3 regions of the Paracoccus zhejiangensis genome follow, and region 1 is predicted to be linked to each of the others. Evidence: riboswitches for the same ligand, from Rfam matches in the RefSeq annotation. Region 1 holds a riboswitch; each other region holds the start of a gene.
The links. A riboswitch is a leader RNA that binds a small molecule or an ion and turns the genes downstream of it on or off. The one in region 1 is predicted to bind thiamine pyrophosphate.
Positions count from the first base shown of each region.

Region 2: another riboswitch for thiamine pyrophosphate. It lies ahead of CX676_RS12925 (thiamine ABC transporter substrate-binding protein); the one in region 1 lies ahead of thiC (phosphomethylpyrimidine synthase ThiC).
Region 3: another riboswitch for thiamine pyrophosphate. It lies ahead of thiD (bifunctional hydroxymethylpyrimidine kinase/phosphomethylpyrimidine kinase); the one in region 1 lies ahead of thiC (phosphomethylpyrimidine synthase ThiC).

Region 1 covers NZ_CP025430.1:3,848,852-3,856,817, reverse strand. The annotation lists gene CX676_RS18740 ([protein-PII] uridylyltransferase) at 1-2,655, shown strand, start outside; gene murJ (murein biosynthesis integral membrane protein MurJ) at 2,652-4,187, shown strand; TPP riboswitch at 4,220-4,340, shown strand; gene thiC (phosphomethylpyrimidine synthase ThiC) at 4,454-6,247, shown strand; gene CX676_RS18725 (glutathione S-transferase family protein) at 6,349-6,996, opposite strand; gene CX676_RS18720 (rhomboid family intramembrane serine protease) at 7,137-7,838, opposite strand; gene trpS (tryptophan--tRNA ligase) at 7,915-7,966, shown strand, end outside.
Region 2 covers NZ_CP025430.1:2,672,982-2,680,947, forward strand. The annotation lists gene CX676_RS12900 (TRAP transporter small permease subunit) at 1-592, opposite strand, end outside; gene CX676_RS12905 (TRAP transporter substrate-binding protein) at 660-1,670, opposite strand; gene CX676_RS12910 (NAD-dependent epimerase/dehydratase family protein) at 1,893-2,693, opposite strand; gene CX676_RS12915 (thiamine ABC transporter ATP-binding protein) at 2,760-3,455, opposite strand; gene CX676_RS12920 (thiamine/thiamine pyrophosphate ABC transporter permease ThiP) at 3,448-5,007, opposite strand; gene CX676_RS12925 (thiamine ABC transporter substrate-binding protein) at 4,983-5,963, opposite strand; TPP riboswitch at 5,993-6,090, opposite strand; gene mutS (DNA mismatch repair protein MutS) at 6,157-7,966, shown strand, end outside.
Region 3 covers NZ_CP025431.1:158,700-166,665, forward strand. The annotation lists gene CX676_RS20035 (TenA family protein) at 1-353, opposite strand, end outside; gene CX676_RS20040 (ABC transporter substrate-binding protein) at 350-1,297, opposite strand; gene CX676_RS20045 (HesA/MoeB/ThiF family protein) at 1,294-2,286, opposite strand; gene CX676_RS20050 (thiamine phosphate synthase) at 2,283-2,879, opposite strand; gene CX676_RS20055 (thiazole synthase) at 2,876-3,640, opposite strand; gene thiS (sulfur carrier protein ThiS) at 3,644-3,838, opposite strand; gene CX676_RS20065 (FAD-dependent oxidoreductase) at 3,835-4,818, opposite strand; gene thiD (bifunctional hydroxymethylpyrimidine kinase/phosphomethylpyrimidine kinase) at 4,815-5,618, opposite strand; TPP riboswitch at 5,684-5,788, opposite strand; gene CX676_RS20075 (glycosyltransferase family protein) at 5,799-7,016, opposite strand; gene CX676_RS20080 (glycosyltransferase family 2 protein) at 7,013-7,915, opposite strand; gene CX676_RS20085 (glycosyltransferase family 2 protein) at 7,912-7,966, opposite strand, start outside.

The sequences.
Region 1 (7,966 bases):
CGCTCGGCCGCCGTGCGCATCCTCGGCGAGGCGCGGAAATCGGCCATGGCCGATATCGTCACCGGTTTCGAAAGCCATCCCCGCGCCGCGCGCGAGACCGTGCGCGCCATTGCCAGCCTGACCGATGGCATCGTCACTGCCATCCACCACGTCGCCACCACCCGTCTGCACCCGCAGCCCAACCCGTCCGAATCCGAGCGTCTGGCCGTGCTGGCCGTCGGCGGCTATGGCCGGGCCGAGATGGCGCCGCAAAGCGATATCGACCTCTTGTTCCTGACCCCCTACAAGGTCACAGGCTGGGCGGAAAGCGTGGTCGAATCCATGCTCTACATGCTCTGGGACATGAAGCTGAAGATCGGCCATTCGATCCGCAGCGTCGATGACTGCCTGCGCCTTGGCGCCGGCGACATGACCATCCGCACCGCGCTGGTGGAACACCGTCTCGTCACCGGCCATGCGCCGCTGGCCGAGGATCTGCGCGAGCGGCTCTGGGCCGATCTCTTCTCCAAGACCGTGCCGGAATTCGTCGAGGCGAAGCTCGCTGAACGCGAGGCGCGGCACGAGCGGCAGGGCGGCCAGCGCTATGTACTGGAACCGAACGTCAAGGAGGGCAAGGGCGGGCTGCGCGACCTGCAGACGCTCTACTGGATCGGCAAGTATATCCACCGCGTCGACCGCGCGGTGGAACTGGTCGATCTCGGCTTCTTCACCCGCGAGGAGCACCTGAATTTCTGGCAGGCCGAGGATTTCCTCTGGGCCGTGCGCTGCCATATCCACCTGATCGCCGGGCGTCCGGTCGATCAGCTGACCTTCGACATGCAGGTCGAGGTCGCCCGCCGCATGGGCTATCGCGACGGCCAAGGCCGCCGCGATGTCGAGCATTTCATGCAGGACTATTTCCGCCACGCCACCAATGTGGGCGAGGTCACGCGGGTCTTCCTGACCGCGCTCGAGGCCCATCACGTCCGCAAGGCGCCCTTCCTCGGCCGCCTCTTCCGCCGCCGCCGCAAGCTGCGCCCGGGCTTTACCGAGGAGCTGGGCCGCCTCGCCATCGCCGATGACAAGGACTTCCTCAGCCAGCCGCTGAACATCCTGCGTCTGTTCGAAGAGGCTTTGCGCACCGGCCTACTGATCCATCCCGACGCCATGCGGCTGGTCACCTCGAACCTCGACCTGATCGACGATGCCATGCGCAGCGATCCCGAGGCCTCGCGGATCTTTGTCGATCTGCTGTTGAAGCACGGCAACCCGGAACGCGCGCTGCGCCGGATGAACGAACTGGGCGTCCTGTCGGCCTTCATCCCCGAATTCGAGCCGATCGTGGCGATGATGCAGTTCAACGTCTATCACCACTACACCGTGGACGAGCATTCCATCCAATGCGTCGCGGCCCTGGCCGAGATCGAGCGGGGCGAGCATCCCGATGATCTGCCGCTCAGCCACGAGATCATGCAGGAGGGGATCAACCGCCGGGTGCTCTATCTGGCGACGCTGCTCCATGACATCGGCAAGGGCCGGCCCGAGGATCACTCGATCCTTGGCGCGCGGCTGGCGCGGCGGGTGGTGGCCCGGCTCGGCTTTTCCGCCGAAGAGGTCGAGACGGTCGAATGGCTGGTGCGCAATCACCTGCTGATGTCGGACGTGGCGCAGAAGCGCGACATTGCCGACCCGCGCACGCTGAGGGATTTCGCCAAGGCGGTGAAGACCCGAAAGCGGCTGGACCTGCTTCTGGTGCTGACGGTCTGCGACATTCGCGGCGTCGGCCCGAATACCTGGAACAATTGGAAGGCGATGCTGCTGCGCAAGCTGCATCAGGAAACCGCCGCCGCGCTGGATGGCGGGCTGGAAGAGATCAACCGCGACAAGCGCCAGAACGAGGCCAAGCGCAGCTTGCGCCACCTTCTGGTCGCCAAGGGCTGGGACGCCAAGGCCATCCGCTCCGAGATCGCGCGGCACTACGACAGCTATTGGCCGGGCCTGCCGACCGAGACACAGGCGGTCTTTGCCGGGCTGCTGGACGGCATCGGCAGCGAAGAGATCCGCATCGACCTGAAGCCCGATACCGACCGCGACGCCACCCGCGCCACCTTCGTTCTGGCCGACCATCCTGGCATCTTCTCGCGGCTCTGCGGGGCGCTGTCGCTGATGGGGGCGAACGTGGTAGACGCGCGCACCTATACCACCAAGGACGGTTTTGCGACCGCAGTCTTCTGGGTGCAGGATGCCGACGGCCATCCCTATGCCGAGGATCGCCTGCCGCGTCTGCGCAAGATGATCGACCGCACGCTGAAGGGCGAAGTGGTGGCCCGCGACGCCTTTGCCGACCGCGACAAGATCAGGAAGCGCGAGCGCGAGTTCCGCTTCCCGACCCATATCACCTTCGACAACGAGGGCAGCGATATCTATACGATCATCGAGGTCGATACCCGCGACCGGCCGGGGCTGCTCTATGACCTGACGCGGACCTTGGCGGCAAACCATATCCAGATCGCCAGCGCCGTCATCGCCACCTTCGGGGCGCAGGTGGTGGACAGCTTCTATGTCAAGGACATGTTCGGGATGAAACTCTTCAGCGACGCCAAGCGCGACGCGCTGGAAAAGAAACTGCGCGCGGCGATCCAGCAAGGCGCGGACAGGGCAGGCACGACAGCATGAGCAGACCCGGACTGGTGCGCGGCTTCCTTTCGGTGGGAAGCTGGACGATGGTATCGCGGGTGTCGGGTTTCATCCGCGACATCCTGATGGCGGCCTGGCTCGGGACCGGGCCGGTGGCCGAAGCCTTCCTGATCGCGCTGTCGCTGCCCAACATGTTCCGCCGCTTCTTCGCGGAAGGCGCCTTCAACACCGCCTTCGTACCGATGTTCGCCAAGAAGCTCGAGGACCGGACCGAGGCGCAGCGTTTTGCCTCGGAAGCGTTTTCCGGCCTGTTCATGGTGGTGCTGGCGATCTCGGCCGTGGCGATGATCTTCATGCCGGGACTGGTCTGGCTGATGGCCTCGGGCTTTGCGGGCGACGAGCGGTTTGCGCTGGCGGTCGAGTATGGCCGCATCACCTTCCCCTATATCCTGCTGATCTCGATGGCCTCGATGGTCTCGGGGGTCTTGAACGCCAATGGCCGCTTCACCGCCGCCGCCGCCGCCCCGGTGCTGTTGAACCTTCTCTTCATCGCGGCGATGGGTCTGGCGCGCTATCGCGGTTGGGACATGGGCCTGACGCTGGCCTGGGCCACGCCCTTGACCGGCATTGCCCAGCTGGGGCTGGTCTGGTGGGATGCCCATCGCACTGGCTGGACCTTCCTGCCCCGCCGCCCGCGCCTCTCGCCCGACATGCGCCGGCTGCTGGCCGTGGCCCTGCCCGCCGCTTTCGCCGGCGGCGTGGTGCAGCTGAACCTGTTGATCGGCCGTCAGGTCGGCTCGCAATTCGAGGGCGCGATCGCCTGGCTCTCCTATTCCGACCGGCTCTACCAGCTGCCGCTCGGCGTCGTCGGCGCGGCCGTGGCCGTGGTGCTGCTGCCCGAGCTTGCCCGCAGGTTGCGCGCGGGTGACGAGGCCGGCGGCCAGTCGGCCTATAGCCGCGCGACCGAGTTTGGCCTGTTCCTCACCCTGCCCGCCGCCTTCGCCATCGCCGTCATCGCCGTGCCGATGGTCGCCACGCTGTTCGAGCGCGGCCAGTTCACCGCCGCGGATACGGTGCAGACCGCCCGCGCGCTGGTGGTCTATGCCCTCGGCCTGCCAGCCTTCGTGCTGCAGAAGATCCTGCAACCGCTCTATTTCGCGCGTGAGGACACCAAGACCCCGTTCCGCTATGCGCTCTATTCCATGGTGGTGAATGCCGCGGTGGCCTTCGGGCTAATGGGGCCGATGGGCTTTCTGGCCGCCGCGCTTGGCACCACGATCGCCGCATGGGTGATGGTCGGGCAGTTGTGGTGGGGCACGAGGTCCATGGGTCAGGCCGCCCGCGCCGATGACCGCCTGCGCCGCACCGCCCCCCGGATCGTGCTGGCCTCGGCGCTGATGGCGCTGGCGCTCTGGTTCATCGAGGGCTGGCTCGACGCCGCAGGCGTAGCCCGCATCCCCGGTCTGGCCGTGCTGGTCCTTGGCGGGGCGGCGATCTATTTCACCCTCGCCTTCCTGACCGGCGCCTACAAGCTCTCGGAACTGAAGGCGGCGGTGCGGCGGCGGCGATAGGCCTTTCCAACAAACCTACTCTCCTATAAGCAGAACCCACGCAGGGGAGTCCCGCCTAAGGGGACTGAGAGGCTGACGGGGCAATGCCCGGTGATGCGACCCTTTGAACCTGACCCAGTTGATACTGGCGTAGGAAGCTAGGCGAGCAGAGACCGGGGCGGCAAACCCGCCCACCTGCCTTGCCGACAGGGGGCCGCAAGGCCCCTGTTTCCCAGGCCGAACTCGATTGGTGTCCTTTTGAGTAAACGGCTTGAGGAGCACCGCGCATGAACATCCCTACCCCGAAGATCACCACCGACGAACTGCCCGCCTCGCGCAAGATCCACGTCCCCGGCCTGCTGCACCCGGACCTGCGCGTGCCGATGCGCGAGATCTCGGTTCATCCCACCGCCGGAGAGCCGCCTTTGCCGGTCTATGACAGCTCGGGTCCCTATACCGATCCGGCGATCACCGCCGACATCACCCGCGGCCTCGCCCCCCTGCGCCACAGCTGGATCGCGGCGCGCGGCGATGTCGAGGCCTATCATGGCCGCGCGGTCCAGCCCGAGGATAACGGCCATGTCACCGGCGACCGGCTGACCCCGGAATTCCCGGTCCGGCCGCGCGCGCTGCGCGCCATGGACGGCAAGGCCGTCACCCAGCTGGCCTATGCCCGCGCCGGCATCATCACCCCCGAGATGGAATTCGTCGCCATCCGTGAAAACCAGCTGCGCGACCCCGCCCCCTGCCCCCGCGACGGTCAGGACTGGGGCGCCAGCATCCCCGATTACGTCACCCCCGAATTTGTCCGCGCCGAGATCGCGGCGGGACGCGCCATCATCCCGGCCAATATCAACCACCCGGAATCCGAGCCGATGATCATCGGGCGCAACTTCCTCGTGAAGATCAACGCCAATATGGGCACCTCGGCCGTCACCTCCTCGATGGAGGAAGAGGTCGACAAGATGGTCTGGGCAATCCGCTGGGGCGCCGATACGGTCATGGACCTCTCGACCGGGCGCAATATCCACAACACCCGCGAGTGGATCATCCCAAACAGCCCGGTTCCGATCGGCACGGTGCCAATCTATCAGGCGCTGGAAAAGGTGAACGGCATCGCCGAGGACCTGACATGGGAGGTGTTCCGCGACACGCTGATCGAGCAGGCGGAACAGGGGGTCGACTATTTCACCATCCATGCCGGCTTACGGCTGCATATGGTGCCGATGACCGTCAACCGCGTGACCGGCATCGTCTCGCGCGGCGGCTCGATCATGGCGAAATGGTGCCTGCACCACCACCGTGAAAGCTTCCTCTACGAGCATTTCGACGAGATCTGCGACATCTGCCGCGCCTATGACGTGTCCTTCTCGCTTGGCGACGGCTTGCGCCCCGGCTCGATCGCCGATGCCAATGACGAGGCCCAGTTTGCCGAGCTGGAAACCCTGGGCGAGCTGACCAAGATCGCATGGGCCAAAGACTGTCAGGTGATGATCGAGGGGCCGGGCCATGTCGCCCTGCACAAGATCAAGGAGAACATGGAGAAGCAGCTGGACTGCTGCCACGAGGCGCCATTCTACACGCTCGGGCCGCTGACCACCGATATCGCGCCGGGTTATGACCACATCACCAGCGGCATCGGCGCGGCCATGATCGGCTGGTTCGGCTGCGCCATGCTCTGCTATGTCACCCCCAAGGAGCATCTGGGCCTGCCCGACCGCGACGATGTGAAAACCGGCGTCATCACCTACAAGATCGCCGCCCATGCCGCCGACCTCGCCAAGGGCCTGCCCGGCGCCCAGCGCCGCGACGACGCCCTGTCCCGCGCCCGGTTCGAATTCCGGTGGGAGGACCAGTTCAACCTGTCGCTCGACCCCGACACCGCCCGCAGCTTCCACGACCAGACCCTGCCGAAAGAGGCCCACAAGGTCGCACATTTCTGCTCGATGTGCGGGCCCAAGTTCTGCTCGATGCGGATATCGCATGACATTCGGGCGGAGGCGCAGAAGCAGGGGATGGAGGCGATGGCCGCGAAGTTTCGGGAGGGTGGGGAGGTTTATGTGAGGGTGGGGGAGGAGTGAGGGGAGGTGTCGGGCCCGTGCCGGCGGCGGAGGGCAGGTCCGGGTTCGGCCTGCCCGATGCAGCGCTGTCGTCCAATAGTCCTTGTCACCGGATCACGCTGTCAGGCTGACGGTAGACCGGGATCGGTTTCTTTGGTGCTTCTTCGCTCGGACGCATTCGCCCACCAGTCATGAAGTGCAGAATACTCGGCCAGTGCAGCTCGTCCCTCGGCAGCTTGGACGAAATACGCCATCATCGGCGCAAGGTGACAATCAGCCAGCGTGAGTGTCCGGCCGTTCAAGACATGCCCCTCTGATGCCAGCGTGTCTAATGCGCCCAGAACCGGCAGCGACGCTTCCAGACCTTTCCCGATCTCGGCTTCATCCGTCTCATCGCCAATGGCCGGACGAAAGACGCGATGTGCGAACACTTGCCGAACCATGGGATAATAGCCGTAACTATCCACAATCGAAATCACCTGCACCACACGCGCGACCGATGCGCTGTCGAGCGGCATCAGCCTGGGACCTTCGAAAGCGGCGTCGATATAGCGGGTGATTGCGGCGGTTTCGTAGACGTCGAAGGCGCCATGACTCAAGACCGGAACGCGCCCGAAAGGATGCCGCCTCAGGTAGTCTTCAGAAATTCCGGACGCAAAGGGATCGATCTCCTCTGTCCGAAAGGAGATACCTTTCTCGTGCATCGCGATGCGCACGATGCGGGTATAGGCGCTGAACTGGTAGCCGCGCAGGACGACAGGTTTTCTCATGCCTGAAAGACTAGCCGTCAGATGCCCGTGCAGAAAGTGAATCACGCAGCAAGTGTAGGGTGGGGTTTCACCCCACCATTGCGGCGGATCGTGGTGGGTTGAAAACCCACCCTACAACGGACCCGGATCAGCTTGTTCCCTCACCGCTGCCGCAATTGCCGCAACGCCCGCGACATGCCGCCATCGACCAGCAGGAAGCTGAGCCCGAAACCACAGGCAAAGCCCGCCAGTTCCGCGATCCAGCCATATCCGGCATTGCCGAAGAGAAGCCCGAAGACCAGCTGGAACAGAAGCAGCATCCCGATCAGCGTAAAGGCCCGCATTCGGTTGGCATGAACCGCCGCCAGCCGGGTCCACAAGAGGAAGGTAAAGGCCCCGACCAGCCCATAGACCGCCGGATAACCACCGATCAGCGGCCCGACGCGGCCTTCGTAGGCCATGGCAAAACCGGTATAAACCAGTGCCCCGCCAATGGCCGAGCCGAAGAACAGCGCCAGCACCGCGACGGGGCGGAAATTGGCGGCGACCATGTTCCCCAAGGCCAGCGTGAAGACCACCACGAACAGCGCATGGGTGAAGCTGTAATGGACGAAGGGATAGGTCACGATCCGGTAGAGATGGCCGAAATCCACCGCGCCGATGGCCAGCATCCGCTCGATGAACTCTGGCACGAAAGCCGACCACTCGATGGCGTTCATGCGCAGGGCAATCCCCTGCTGCCCGCCGATCAGCCCGTATTGGCCCAAGCCGAAGACCAGCTCGCCCGCGATCATCGGCAGGGCCAGCACCCAGACCACCCAGGGCAACTGGTTGATCGGCGATTCATTCAGCCCGTGGCGCATGGAACTCTCCCGTGGTTGCGAAGCCGGCGGGCAAGGGCTAAGCGAAAGCGAAGCGAATTCCAAGCAGGCTTGAGCCATGACCACGACCCATACGCCCCGCATCTTCTCCGGCATCCAGCCCTCGGGTG
Region 2 (7,966 bases), 1.2 Mb from region 1:
TCTCCCACCGCATGAATTTCTGTGCGGCCTCGGTCCAGGACCCCCAGAGGATCGCCAGTGCGAACAGGCAGATCAGCCCGGTCGAGATCAGGTCGCAGAGCCGCTGCAGGCCGCGGGGCATCTGGTCATAGACAAGGTAGATCGAGATATGCGAGCGCTGCTGCATCGCGTAGAGGCCCGACAGCAGGTAGATGAACCCCGCCATCCACAGCGAGGTCTCGTTGGCCCAGAGCGTCGGGCGCTCGAAGACATAGCGGGCGACCACTTCGAAGAACATGACGCCCACAACGCCGGTCAGGATCAGCATGGTCACGCGCGAAACGAACAGCGCGAAACGGTCGAAGCTGCTGCGCAGCTCGATCTCGCCCTTGGTGGCGCGGGCGGTGCGGATGCCCATGATCAGCGCCACCAGCGCGACCAAGGCGAAGACATAGTCGATCAGCCCGGCGGATTGGTATTTTGACAGAAGATTGTCATTGGCCTTGCCCATCGAGACGATGAAGCGCGGGAAGAACCAGATCACCCACATCATCGCCGCGACGAAGATCGCCGGCCACATCATGTCCTTGCCAAAGCGCATCGCTGGTTGCATCGCCATGTCCTTTCACGGGGGAAACGTGGCGCGGCCCGCTTCCGGGCCGCGCGAGAAGCGAGCCGGTTTACTCGGTGATGAGACCGATTTCCTTCATGTAGGCGATGTGGCTGTCGACCAGCGACTTGGCCTCGGGGGTCTTGGCCGCCCATTCCTGCCAGGTCTCCTGCGCCGCCTTGCGGAAGCCGGCGCGGTCCTCCTGCGACCAGTCCGAGATATGGATGCCCTTTTCGGTCAGTGCCTTGGCCGCTTCCTCGTTGGCGGCGGCAAAGGTCTCGGCCGAGCGGATCGACAGGTCGTCCATGGCCTTCTGCACCACGGCGCGCTGCTCGTCTGTCAGGCTGTCCCATTTGGTCTTGTTGCAGGCCAGGTGGTCGGCGGGCATCGAGTGGAAGCCGGGATAGGTGGCGTTCTTCACCACGTCATAGAGGCCGAGGCCGACATTGTTCGAGATGGCCGAGGCATCGGCGCCGTCGATAATGCCGGTTTCCAGCGCGGTGAAGACCTCGGTGAAATCCATCACCACCGGCTTCGAGCCAAGCTTGGCGAAGATCTCTGTCTCCATCCCCGGGGGCGAGCGGAATTTCCAGTCCTTCAGGCTGTCAAGGTTGTCGAGCGGCTTCGACGAGGCCAGCGCCTCTTGTCCATACATCCACCAGCCGACGAACTGCATCCCGTACTGGTTGTAGAGCGCCTGCACCAGTTCGACATTGCCCGGCTGCTTCAGCCAGTCATATTGCTGCTGCGGCACGTCATAGCCGCCCATGATGTCGCCGACGAACTGGAAGGCCGGGTTCTTGCCGGTCTGGTAGGCGCCGCCGGTCATGTCGCAATCGAGAATGCCATTGGCAGCGGCGTCGAAGGTCTCGACCGTCTTCACCACCGAAGATGAATAGAACATTTCAATGGTCAGATCGCCGTTCGAATCGGCGGCAACCTGGTCGACAAAGCCCTGCGCCAGTTTGCCCGAAGTGGTTTCGGGGGCGTAATGCGTTTGAATCCGCAGCGTTTCGGCTGCCGCCGGCACGGCCAGTCCGATCAGGGCAGCGGTGCAGATCATGGTTTTCTTGATGGTCATTCTCGTCAGTCCTCCTCTGCGATGGCACGCCGTCTAACATGGTTTCCGCAATTCTGGTATACCATTTATGTGCCAGCCCTGCAAAAACCTCGATGTCCGCGGGAAAGACGCGGGGAAAGGGCGCCCATCTGCCCGAGTTTTGCACAAAATGAAGAAGATCGCGCCCCAGTTGAGGCGCGATCTTCTGATTTGGCATCCGGTCAGCCCGCGAAGGGCTCGGAACTACTTCTTCTCGCGGTGAATCGGCTCGGCGGTGAAGCTGCCGCCCTGGTAGACGGCGACCGGCGCGTTCTTCGCCGGGCGCGGCACCTCGGACACGATCCGGTCAAGGTGGTCGGCAGCATTGTCCTGCGGCTCCCAACCCAGGTAACCTGCCGCTGAATTGTCCCACCAGCCGGCATCGTTCTTCGACGCGCCCCAGATGATCGGGCAGCCAAGGCGCGGGACGCGGAACACCGTGCCGATCAGCGAGACGAAATCGTCATGGCTGAACCAGCTTCCCAAGGCCCGCCAGTCCTTCGGCTCGGGCGTGCAAGAGCCGATGCGGACGATCGCCGTTTCCTGCCCGAACTTGTCATAATACATCCGCGCCATCGCCTCGCCAAAGACCTTCGAAACGCCGTAAAGCCCGTCAGGCCGCACCGGGTCGCTGGCGTGCAGGCGCTGATCCTGCTTGTAGAAGCCGATGGTGTGGTTGGTGCTGGCGAAAAGGATGCGCGGCATCCCGTTGACCCGCGCCGCCTCGTAGAGGTTATAGACCCCGCGCAGGTTCGCCGGCGAGATCTGGTCAAAGCTGCGCTCGACCGAAACGCCGCCCAGATGCACGATGCCGTCGCAATCGGCGACGATGTCGAACACCGCCTCTTCATTGGCCAGATCGCAGGTAAAGACTTCCTCGTTCTTCGCCGGCCGTCCCAGATCCGAGATGTCCGACAGCCGCAGCACCTCGGCCATCGGCGCCAGCCGTTCTCGCAACATCTGCCCCAGCGCGCCCGCTGCCCCCGTGATGAGCAACCGTTTCATCCGCTTCCTTTCCGCTTTTCGCCGCATGATGGGGCGAAACTCCTGCCGGGCGCAATGCTCGTCCATCTATCCTCCCAGATAGGCTTTGAGGTCCGGCGGCGGATCATCCAGCAGCGGGCCGGTCGGCACGGGCGGTTCGGCGCGGCCGTCATGGATCACGATGGTCTCTGGGGCAAAGCGGCGCGCGTCGTCGGGATCATGCGTGACCATCAGCACCGTGGCGTCGGTCTGCCCGGCAATCTCGGCCAGCAGGTCCAGCATCTCGTCCTTCAGCGCCGGGCCAAGCGCGCCGAAGGGTTCGTCCAGAAGCAGGAGCGGGCGCGCCCGCAGCAGCACCCGCGCCAGCGCCACCCGGCTTTGCTGGCCGCCCGAGAGCTGCGCCGGTCGGCGGTCTGCCATGTCCTGCAGCCCGACCCGCGCCAAAGCGCCTGCGACCCGTTCCCGCTCGGCCGGTGACAGCCGCAGGTCGGGGCGCAACCCAAGGCCGACATTCTGCCCGACGCTCAGATGCGGAAACAGGTTCTGGTCCTGAAACAGCACCGAGACCGGCCTTTGCCCCGGCGACAGTGGCGCCAGATCGCGCCCCTGCCACAGCACCTGTCCCTGATCGGGGACCAGGAAGCCCGAGATCAGCCCCAGCAGCGTCGATTTCCCCGATCCCGACGGCCCGATCACCGCCACCCTCGCCCCGGTCCCGACGGTCAGATCGGCAGAGAGGCGGAAATCACCAAGCGCCAGCCGCACCCCGCGAAACTCAAGCATTCAGCCGCCCTCCCCGGTCAAAGGCCCAGAAGAGGGCAAAGCTGATCGCCATCAGCAGCACCGCACATCCGGCGGCATCGGCCATGCGATAGGCCGTCATCAACTGGTAAAGCTTCAGCGGCAGTGTCGGCTGGTCGCTGGCGAACAGCGTGATGACCCCCAGATCACCCATGGCCAGCGCCGCCGCCAGCCCGCCGGCAAAGCCCAAGGGCCGGGCCAGACGCGGCAGGGTCAGATGGCGCAGCCGCGCCCAGCCCCGCAGGTCCAGCGACGCCGCCAGCCGTCCGTAGTCCTGTTCCAGCACCCGCGCCGCCGGGATCAGCGCGCGCAGGGCAAAGGGCAGCGCCATCACCGCGTTGATCGCCACCGTCACCGGCAGCGCCAGTTGCCCCGGCGTGATCCAGACCCGCAGGATCAGATAAAGGCCAGTACCCAGCACCAGCGGCGAGGCAATGATCGGCAGCATCCCGGCGGCCTCGATCAGCCGGGCGGGCCATCCCGCACTTCCCCGTGCGATGGCCAGCGACAAGACGAGCCCCAGCGCCAGCGTCAGCAGCGCCGAGACCAGCGCCATGATGACCGAGCGCCCCGCCGCGACCCAGACCGTCGCCTCCAGCGCCGGAAGGCGCGGCAGGCCGGCAAGGATCACGGTCAACATCGGCCATAGCAGGAAGCCCGCCGCCAGCGTGATCGCCAGCGCATCGCCCCCGCGCCGCCAGCCACCCGGCCCGCGCAACGATGCCGCGCTGTCCATGCCGGCGCCAAAACCCGCAGGGATGGTGAACCGGCTGGCCAGCGCCATGGCGCCAAGGCACAGCCCAACCTGCACCAGCCCCAGCGTCGCCGCGCGGCCCATGTCGAAATCGAAGCGGAAGGCCTGATAAATCGCCAGCTCGACCGTCGTGGCCTTCGGCCCGCCCCCCAACGCCAAGGCCACGGCGAAACTGGTCAGACAGACCAGGAACACCGCCAGCCAGACCCCGGGCAGCACCGCCCTGAGCATCGGCCGTTCCAGATGCCGGGTGATGTCGCGGGGTGCAAAGCCAAGGCTCTCGGCCAGCCGGAAGCGTTCGGCGGGGATCCCTTGCCAACCCTGCAACAGCAGCCGCACCGACAAGGGCAGGTTGAAGAAGACATGGGCGAGGATGACGCCCTGCCAGCCATAGATGCTGATCTCGGGCAGGCCGAGGGCACGAAGACCCTCGTTCAGCAGCCCGTTCCGGCCAAAGACCGAGATCAGCCCCATGATCGCGACGATCACCGGCAGGATGAAGGGCGCGCCCAGAAGCGTGACCAGCACCGAACGGCCCGGAAACCGCCGCCGCGCCAGCGCCCGCGCGACCGGGATCGCGAGCATGGCCGAAAGCGTGGCCGAAACGGCGGCCTGCCACAGCGTGAACCAGACCGCGCGCCAGTCCCACGGCCCCAGCCCCGAAAGCCCGCCGGCAAAGCTTGCCACCGCCGCCAGCGTGCCAAGGATCAGCCCGGCCAGCAGCGCGGCCGTGACCACCCCGCCAAGACCGGGTCTTACTGCGAGAACGCCGCCAGCCATTCATCCAGCGCCGGCCGGCGCAGCGCCTCGGCCTCGTCCTCGCTATAGAACAGGGTCTTGTCCGGTCGCGGCAGATCGCGCATCACCTGTGGCCAGTCGGCCTCGGGCAGTTTCGACGGCAGCGACCAGTTGGCATGGGGAATGACGCTCTGGAATTTGGGCGTCAGCACCCAGTCCATGAAGCTCTGCGCCAGTTCCGGCTGATCCGTGCCCTTCACCTGCGCCGCCACTTCGGTCAGGAAATAATGCCCCTCCGGGAAAATCGCGGCGTGCTTGGTTTTGTCGCCTTCGGCCTCGATGTGATAGGCGGGCGAGGTGGTGAAGGACAGCACCATATCGGCCTCGCCTTCGGTGAAGAGGCCATAGCTTTCCGACCAGCCCTTGGTCACGGTCAGCACCTTCGGCGCCAGCTTGGCCCAGGCCTGCGGCGCGCCCTCGCCATAGACCGACTTGACCCACAAGAGCAGCGCCAGACCCGAGATCGAACCGCGCGGGTCCTGGATGACGATCTTCAGATCCTCGGGCGCGTCCAGCAATTCGGCGAAGCTTTTCGGCGGATTTGGCGTGCGGGTCTCGTCATAGATGAAGGCGGTCTCGCTCCAGTTATAGGGCAGGAAGATGTCATCCTCCCAAGCCACGGGCAGAGACATATCCGAAGTGTCCTGCCCATGCTGCGCGAAAAGGCCAGAGGCGCGGGCGCGGGCCAGCACATCGGTGTTGAGGCCGAAGACAACATCGGCCTCGGTCCCCTCGCCTTCCATCAGGAGGCGGGGGAGGATGTCGCCGGTGACGAATGTCAGGTCGCAGCCGCAGATCGCCTCGAACCCCTCCTCGATCTTCGGACCCGGCCCCCATTCGCTGGTGACGTAATCCTCGGCATAGACGGTCAGCACCGGCTTTTCCTGCGCCAGCGCGGGGCTGGCGGCCAGCAGGGCCAGAAGGGCAAGGCGTTTCATCGCGACCTCCTTTGTCAGGGTTCCGAAAAGAAGGATCGCGAAACCTTCCCTCCGCCGGTGTGAGCCGGATCAGGTTCAACGGGTCCGCTATCGCGTCTCAGCCCTGTGGGCACCCCGAGGTGGCTGCAAATGTAGAGGTTCCACCGGCCAGCGCAAGCGGCTAGAAACGCCAGGAACGACAGGCAAGGCGCAGATGACTGACCAGCCCACTCCGATGATGGTGCAATATCTGGCGATCCGGGAGGCCAATCCCGGCGCGCTGCTGTTCTATCGCATGGGCGATTTCTACGAGATGTTCTTTGACGATGCGGTGGCCGCGGCCGCCGCACTCGACATCGCGCTGACCAAGCGCGGCACCCATCAGGGCGAGCCGATCCCGATGTGCGGCGTGCCGGTCCATGCCGCCGAGTCCTATCTGCTGACGCTGATCCGCAAGGGCTTCCGCGTGGCCATTGCCGAGCAGATGGAGGACCCGGCCGAGGCCAAGAAGCGCGGTTCGAAATCTGTGGTCGCCCGCGATGTCGTGCGGCTGGTCACCCCCGGCACACTGACCGAGGAATCGCTGCTGGAGGCGCGCCGCCACAACTTCCTCGCCGCCTTCGCCACGGTGCGCGAGGAGTCGGCGCTGGCTTGGGTCGATATTTCCACTGGCGCCTTTCAGGTGATGGAATGTTCGCTGCCCCGCCTTGCCCCGGAACTGGCGCGGCTCGCCCCGCGCGAGCTTCTGGCCGTCGAGGGTGCGGACCTTGACGATCTGGCGGCGGATGCCGGTGCGGCGCTGACCGACCTGCCGCCCGGTGCCTTCGACAGCGGCGCGGGGGCGCGGCGGCTGTCGGCGCTTTACGGGGTCGAGACGCTGGACGGGTTCGGTGCCTTCACCCGGGCCGAGCTGTCGGCCATGGGCGCGATCGTCGACTATCTGGACATGACGCAAAAGGGCAAGCTGCCGCTGCTGCGCCCGCCTGTCCGCGAACGCGCCGGCGGGGCGATGCAGATCGACGCCGCCACGCGTCGCAACCTCGAACTGACGCAGGCCCTGTCGGGTGGGCGCGAGGGGTCGCTGCTGTCGGCCATCGACCGCACGGTGACGGCGGCGGGGGCGCGTCTGCTGGAACGGCGGATCAGCGCGCCGAGCCGTGATCTGGCGCTGATCCATGCAAGGCAGGATGCGGTGACGGCGCTGGTCGAGGATGCCCGCCTTGCCGCCGACCTGCGCGATGCCCTTTCGCGCGTGCCCGACATGGACCGCGCGTTGTCGCGGCTGGCGCTGGACCGGGGCGGCCCGCGTGATCTCTCCGCCATCCGCGCCGGGCTGACCCAAGGCGCCGGGATCGCCGCCCGCCTGCCCGAGGACGCGCCGCAGGTGCTGCTGGATGCCGCCCGCGACCTGACAGGCCATGACGAACTGATCGACCTGCTGGATGACGCATTGGTGGCCGAACCGCCGCTGCTGGCCCGCGATGGCGGCTTTGTCGCCCCCGGCCATGAGGCCGATCTGGACGAAACCCGGCGGCTCAGGGACGAGGGCCGGGGCGTCATCGCCGGGATGCAGGCCGATTACATCGCGCTGGCGGGCGTTCAAAGCCTGAAGATCAAGCACAACAACGTGCTGGGTTACTTCATCGAGACGACCACAACCCATGCCGAGAAGATGCTGGCCCCGCCGCTGAACGAGACCTTCATCCACCGCCAGACCACCGCCAACCAGATCCGCTTTACCACCGTCCCGCTGTCGGAACTGGAAACCCGCATCCTGAACGCCCGCGACCGGGCGCTCGAGATCGAGCGCGGCATTTTTGAACGCCTGCGCGGCGCGGTTCTGGATCAGGCCGCCGCCATCGGTCAGGCGGCGCGGGCCTTGGCCGAGATCGATCTGGCTGCCGCCTTTGCCGATATCGCCACCGGCGAAAGCTGGTCGCGCCCGCGCGTCGATGACAGCCGCGCCTTCCTGGTCGAGGGCGGGCGGCATCCGGTCGTCGAACGCGCGCTGAAGCGCAAGGCCG
Region 3 (7,966 bases), on a different replicon from region 1:
TAGGCGAGGTTTTCGGGTGCCTCCTCGGTCGCCAGCAGATCGGCCTTGCTGATCCCCGTCGCCTCGCAGATGCCGACATGCAGCGCCATCTCGCCCTGCAACAGGGTCTGCACCGTGGCCGCCGCCGCCTGCATCTCCTCCAGCGTGCCCGCCTTGACCACCGCAAGCGACCAGGCGCGCGAGAAGTGGATCAGGAACAGGTAATCCTGCCGCAGATAGGTGAGGAAGGCGGCGCGGGGCAGGCTGCCATCCTTCAACCCCTCGACGAAGGCATGGCGGGTATAGGCAGCCCATTGCGGCGCGCAATCCGCCCGCCACAGCGCGAAGCTGCGGCCGTAATCCGGGGCGGTCATTGCTCGGCCCCCGGATCCAGCGCCAGTTTCGACACCGGCAGGGTCGCGTCGATCATTCCGGCCTCGTGCAGAAACGCCTCGAACCGCGCATAGCGGCCATGATCCAGCGCCGCCGGGCTATGGGCGAAACGCGGCAGCGTGTCTTTCCACGCCTGCGTGTTCAGCTCGTCCGAAAGGTCGGGGCCTGAGGCAGCGAAGGTTTCAAACGCCTCGTCGGGATGGTTCAGCATGTATTCCGTGCCGCGCTCGATGGCGGCGAGGAAGCGGGTGATGCGGTCGCGGTCAAGGCTGTCGGCATTGGCGACGAAGATCAGCTCGTCATAGCTGGGCAGCCCGGCCTCTTCGGGGAAGAAGCAGCGGCCATTACCACCCGCGAGCCGCATCTGGGTCAGCTCGAAATTGCGGAAGGCGCCGATCACGGCATCGACCTGCCCGGTCATCAGCGAGGGCGTCAGCGACCAGTTCACATTGACCATCTCGACATCGTCAGCGGTCAGCCCGGCACTTTGCAACATGGCCGCCGTGGTGGCGCTTTCGACGCCCGAGACTGAATAGCCGATCTTCCGGCCCTTCAGGTCGGCGAGGCTCTGGATCGGCCCATCGGCATCGACCATCAGGCAATTCAGCGGCGTCGCAACCAGCGTGCCGACGCGCAGCAGCGGCAGCCCCTCATGCACCTGCAGATGCAGCTGCGGCTGATAGCTGACCGCCAGATCGGCCTTGCCCGCCGCCACCAGCTTCGGAGGCTCACTGGGATCGGCGGGGGCGACGATCTCGACCGCCAGCCCCTCATCGGTGAAGAAGCCCTTTTCCTGCGCGAGGATGATCGGGGCATGGTCGGGATTGATGAACCAGTCGAGCAGCAGGGTCATCTTGTCCTCGGCCAAGGCCGGCGTGGCGAGCGTGAGGCCGGCCAGCGCGGCGAGAAGGCGGGTGGTGGTCATCTTGGGTCTCCAGTGGAAGGGGATTGAGGGTTGGCCAGCAGCGCGATCTCGCCCGGCCAGACGGCGCGCAAGCGGTCGGCGGCGCGCCAGGCGCGCAGGCCCGAGCGGCAGGTGAAAACGGCGCGCTGGTCGGGGGCAGGGATCGGACCGGCGGGGCCGAAATCCTCGACCGACTGACGGCGGGCATGGCGGGCGACGGGGGCGGGGGCTTCGGTGGCGTCGCGCAGCTCGATCAGGAAATCGTCGGGGCGCAGGGCCGAGGCGGCGATGAAGGGGTGCGGTGCGGCTTCCGGTTCGGGGGCAGAGTCGAAGCGGAAGGAGGAAGTACGGAAGTCTTTCATCTCGAAGCGCAGCATCTGACCCAGCGGCGAGGGCTGCAGCCCCAGCACCACGGCCAGCGCCATCTGCGCCTGAACCGCCCCCAGCATGCCCACCACCGGCCCCAGCACCCCGGCGCTGGCGCAGGTCGCAAGGCTGTCGGGCAGGTCGGGAAAGACCGCGCGCAGCGAGGGCGCGCCGCCGCAGAAGCCGCCGACATAGCCCGACATGCCAAGCGCCGAAGCCGAGATCAGCGGTTTTCGCAGCGCAAGGCAGAGGTCCGACAGGACATAGCTGGCCGCAAAACTGTCAGCGCAATCGAGGACCAGATCGGCACCGGCGACCAGTGCCGGGGCGTTTTCCGGCGTCAGCCAAGCGACCAGCGGGGTGACTGCCACCCCGGGATTCAGCGCGCGGGCGAAACCGGCGGCGGCCTCGGCCTTGGGCTGGCCGAGGCTAGGGCCATAGATCGGCTGGCGGTGCAGGTTCGTCTCTTCGACACGGTCGGGATCGATCAGCGTGATCCGTCCGATGCCGGCACCCACAAGGTATTGCAGCGCGGGAACCCCAAGACCCCCCGCGCCGACGACCAGCAGATGCGCCGCAGCGATCCGCGCCTGACCCTCGGCGCCGATTTCGGGCAGGATCATCTGGCGGGCATAGCGGTTCATGCCGTGGCCTTCAGCCAGTCGCGCACCCGTGCCTCGGGGTCGGGGTTCAGGGTGATGTCGGTCACGGCCGAGACAACATCGGCCCCGGCGGCAAAGGCCAAGGGCGCGCGGTCGATGCTGAGCCCGCCAATGGCGATCAGGGGAATGCCACCGGTCCGCGCCTTCCACTCGGTCAGTTTTTCAACGCCCTGCTGGTGCCATTTCATCTTCTTCAGGATCGTGGGCCAGACCGGGCCGAGGGCGATGTAATCGGGCGTCAGCGCCAGCGCGCGGGCCAGTTCCGCCTCGTCATGGGTCGAGACGCCGAGCCTGATGCCGGCGGCGCGGATGGCCGAGAGGTCGGCACTGTCCAGATCCTCCTGCCCGAGATGGATCCAGTCGCAGCCCTCGTCGATGGCGATCTGCCAGTGGTCATTGACGACCAGCAGCGCCCCCGCCGCGCGGCACAAGGCCTGCGCCCGGCGGATCTCGTCGCGGGTCTCGGCGTCAGGTCGATCCTTGACCCGAAGCTGCACCAGTTTCACGCCAAGCGGCAGCATCCGCCCGATCCAGTCGGCGGTTTCAAAAATCGGATAGAAGCGGGGCAGGGTCATGCGAGGAAGGCCTTTCCGAGAACGGGGGTGGATGGCGCGGCCATGTCGCGCGGCTCCATCGGGTCCGCCTCGAAGGCCGCGCGCCCGGCCTCGACCGCCAGTGCCATCGCCCGCGCCATGCCGACCGGATCGCCGGCCTTGGCGACGGCGGTGTTCAACAGCACGGCGTCAAAGCCCATCTCCATGGCCTGCGCGGCATGGGACGGCAGGCCGACCCCGGCATCGACCACCAGCGGCACATCGGGGAAATGCGCCCGCAGGCTGCGCAGGCCATAGGGATTGTTCAGCCCCAGACCCGAGCCGATCGGCGCGCCCCAAGGCATCAGCACCTGACTGCCGACCTCGAGCAAACGTCCGCAGACCGTCAGATCCTCGGTGCAATAGGGAAAGACCTCGAATCCGTCCTCGGTCAGGATGCGCGCGGCCTCGACCAGTCCGAAAACATCGGGTTGCAGCGTGTCGGCATGGCCGATGACCTCGAGCTTGATCCAGCTTGTGGCAAAGAGTTCCCGCGCCATATGGGCGGTGGTGACGGCCTCCTTGACCGTATGGCAGCCGGCGGTGTTGGGCAGGATGCGCGTGCCGAGCCCGGCGATCATGTCCCAGAAGGCCTGACCCCCGCCCGCCTCGCGGCGCAGGCTGACCGTGGCGATGCCCGCCTGCGAGACGCGGAAGGCTTCGGCCAGGATCGCGGGCGAGGGATATTGCGCCGTGCCCAGCATCAGCGCGCTGTCGACCGTGGTGCCATAGAAGACCGGCATGGCTCAGCCCCCCTGCATCGGCGCGACGACCTCGATCCGGTCGCCCTCGGCGATCGGGGTGGTGGTGCGCAGGGCTGCAGGGACGAAATCGCCGTTAAGGGCGGTGGCGACCTTGGCACCAAAGCCGCAATCGGCCAGCAGATCGGCCAGCGTCGCGGCCTCGGTCGCCCGCGGCTCGCCATTGAGGGTGATCATCATGCAAAAACCTCGTCCATGAACTCGGGAATGATGCCGCGCTCCAGATGATCCGCCGCCATCGCAGCGACGGTCGGGGCCAGCAGGAAGCCGTGGCGGTAGAGCCCGTTGGCGTAGAGGGTCGAACCGACACGCCGCAGCCGGGGCAGGTTGTCGGGAAAGGCCGGGCGGGCATCGGCGCCGGTTTCCAAGAGTTCCGCCTCGCCAAAGGCGGGCAGCAGCGCATAGGCGGCGGAGAGGAGTTCCAGCACCGAGCGCGCCGTCACCACCCCACGCCGGTCGCTTTCGATCATCGTTGCGCCCAGCATGAAGACGCCATCGCCGCGCGGCACGATGTAGAGCGGGATGCGCGGATGCAGCAGCCGGACGGGGCGGTTCAGCGTCACGCCGGGGCAGCGCAAGACCATCATCTCGCCCCGTACACCGCGCAGGTCGGGCAGGGCATCGCGGGCGGCAAGGCCGCGGGCGTCGATCAGCTGGTCGGGTTTGGTGGCGGGCGGCGCGCGGTGGACCGCCACTCCTTTCGCCTCGAGCCGGCGGCGCAATTCCGTCAGCGCATCACGCGGCGACAGATGCGCCTCGGCCTCGTAGAACAGACCCGAGGTGAAGCGCCCGGCAAGGTCCGGTTCCAGCGCGGCAATGGCCTCGCCGTCCAGCAGCCGGTGGCCGCGACTGCGCCGGGCGAAGCGGGCAAGCTCGCCCCGGTCGCGGTTCAGCGCGAGGACCAGCGTGCCCTGCCGGCTGACGCCGCCGGCATGACGCTGCCACCAGCCAATCGCCCCAAGGCCATGCCGCTCCACCGGCTCCTCGGCGGATTCGCCCTCGCAATAAGGGGCGAGCATACCGCCCGCCCAAAAGGAACAGCCATGCGGGCCGGGGGTGGGTTCGGGATCGACCAGCTCGACCTGATGGCCGCGCGCGGTCAGTTCGGTGGCCAGCGTCAGGCCCATCACCCCGGCACCAAGGATGCGGATGCCGCTCATGCCCCGGCCCCCCAGAGCGCATGGAAATGATGCACCGGCCCGTGGCCCGACCCGATCCGCAGCCGGTCGGCAGCGGCAATGGCGCCCTGCAGGTAGGCATGGGCGCGGGTCACCGCCTTGGGCACGGAGAGTCCCTGCGCCAGTCCGGCAGCGATGGCGGCAGAGAGGGTGCAGCCGGTGCCGTGGGTGTTGCGGGTGGCGATGCGGGGGGCGGTCAGGCGATGGGTCTCGGGTCCGAGCAGCAGGTCGGTGCAGACCTCGCCCGCGTCATGGCCGCCCTTCATCAGCACCCAGTCCGGCCCCAGCGCCAGAAGTGCCCGGCCCTGCGCCTCGCGCGCCGTCAGGTCGGCGGCGGGTTCCGCTCCCAGCAGCTCGCCCGCTTCCGGCAGGTTCGGGGTCAGCACGGTCGCCAGCGGCAGCAGCTCGCCCCGCAGCGCCGCGATCGCCTCGGCGGCCAGCAGCCGGTCACCGGATTTCGCCACCATCACCGGGTCGAGCACCACCGGCAGACCGCGCCCCGCAAGCCCCTCGGCCACGGTGCGGATCACCACAGGATCACCCAGCATCCCGATCTTCACCGCCTTCACCGGCAGATCGTCGAAGACGGCTTCCATCTGCGCCCGGATCAGCGCGGGCGACAGGGTTTCCACGGCGGTGACGGCGCGGGTGTTCTGCGCGGTGATGGCGGTCAGCACGCTGGCGCCGTAGGTGCCAAGCGCAGAAAATGTTTTCAGATCGGCCTGAATTCCCGCGCCACCGCCGCTGTCCGAGCCTGCGATGGTCAAAGCTATATCCGTCACGTCGCCCCCTTCGACCGACGGATGGATTTGGGGGAAGACAAGCGCAGGGGGATGATCCGCCCGGCATCGTCAAGCTACCCGTTCCCTCCGCCGGTATTAACCGGATCAGGTTCGATGGGTCGGCATTCGCCTCTCAGCCCCGGTCAAGCGGGGCACCCCAACGAGTAAGTGCGGCGGAAGCTAGTGGGAAAGCCGGGGATGGGCAAGGGGGGTTGTCGGCGGGACCGGACGGGCCGGGGCGAGGAAGGGCAGCACGTCCTCGGCGGCCTGTACGAAATGTGCCTCGGGGCGGGCCAGAAGCGCGGCGCGCTCCTCGGCCAGGTCTTCGGGCGTCAGGCGTGACAGGAGGGCGGCCAGCGCCTCGGGGGTGGGGGTCTCGATAACATGGCCAAGCCCGTCCGCGCGGATGCGCCGCCCGGTCTCGGTCTCTGCAAGCGCCACCGAGGGGCAGCCGCACCAGCTGGCCTCATAGATGCGGTTCGGCAGCAACCAGTCGGAATTCGTGCCCCGCTGCCACATGTCCTGGGACCAGACCAGATCGCAGCCGGCATAGGCCCCTGCCAGTCCCTGCGGATAGGCATAGGGGCCGGTCCACTCGACGTTCGGACGGGCGGCGACCGCCTGATGAAAGCCGCTCAGCGCGTGGTCGTGCAGCGCGCCCGAGATGCGGACCCGCAAGCGGTCGCCCATCAGGTCGGCGGTCTGCATCAAGAGATCGATCGAGGCCTGACAGCGGATCGAGCCGACGAGGCCGATGGTCAGGGGGGCGCCCTCGGCACGGGGTTCAGGCAGGGGTCGGGCCGGACGGCTGACCGGGTCGAGGCCCAGCCACAGCTTGTTCTCGACCACGGCGACCGGACCGTCATAGCCCTGTATGGGCTTGAAATACTCGCGAATGAAACCGGGGGAACTGACCACCAGCAGCGCCGCCTGCGCCAGCACATGACGCTCGGCCCGGCGCATGATCTGCCCGGCGCGGCCCGGGCGGGTCATCAGGTCGTGGATGTCGAGGCATTCATAGACCAGCGGGGCCGGGCGTTTGCCCGCGCGGATCGACGCCAGCCGCCGCGCCGCCAGCGCGATCAGCGCCATGTCGAGATTGCGGGCGATGATCACCTGCGCATCCGCAAGCTGCCGCCATCCCGCCAGCGCCAGCCGCACCGAACGCGCCGCCGCCCGCGCCCGTCCGCGGATGTCGCCATGCCGGACCAGCCCCAGATCGATGTTCAGCCAGTCCGGCGTGAACTCCGGGCTGCCCTCGCGCCGCTGGCAGAACGAGGTCACGTCGCAGCCAAGCGCGATCAGCGAACGGATGCGGCGGATCTGGGCCGGCTCGGCCAGATCGATGCCGAAGACGGCGACCGGCAGCCCGGCAAGGTCCGAAGGCGCAGGGCTCATACCGGGTCCTTGCCGTAAAGCTGCGGCGGCGTCACGTCGCGCAGGCCCGCGATCACGCCGCGATGCAATTGCCCGCGCAGGTACCAGAAGATGCGTCCGGTCTCGTCGCCCGCCAGCTTTTCGCGCAACCGGCAATAGGTGGCCTTGGCCGAGGCGGTGACGAATAGTCGCGTGCGCTCGGTCGGGGTCTCGGCCGTGACGATATGGGTCTGGCCCATGCGGTGGCGCCGCAGCCCCAGCCAGTCCAGCGTCTGCCGCGCCGGCGGCACCGGCTCGGTCAGGATCGCGCGAGGGGCGGGCAGCATCCGCGCGCCCATGCCGGTCAGGCGCAGGAAGAACTCGGTATCCTCGCCGCCCGACTGGCCGCGCGACAGGTCATAGCGCTCATCCTGCCAGGGCGTGCCCTGCCAGCGCAGCGCCACGTTGCCGCTGTTGCCGGTGCGGATCGGCTGTGGCGTCCGCTCGGGATGGGTGGAGTGGAAATCGAGGCGGCTCAGCCAGTCGGGGGCATCCTCGGGGTATTGCGCCAGCACCTTGCCGAAGGCGCCATCGGCCTGCCGGGCCACGGCCATGATCTCGACCAGCCAGTCGGGATGCACGGCCTCGTCATCATCGAGACCGGCGATCCAGTCCGCGCCCCGGTCGCTGGCGGCATCAAGGCAGGCATTGCGCGCGATCGAGATATTGCGGGCAGGGGCGTGGATGTACTGGCAGGGATAGGGCAGGGCACCGGCGGCCTCGGCCACCACCTGCCTTGCGCTGTCGGTATCGTCATTATCGGCGATGACCAGCCGCACGTCGCTGTCGGGCGGCAGGCGCAGGGGCGCCAGCGTGGCAATGGCCTCGGCCACGGCGGGGCGGCGGAAGGTGCACATCAGGATGTCGATCTTGGTGGTCATCGGGTGGCTCCCTTCAGAATACCGGTCAGAAACCCCGCCCCCCAGGGCAGG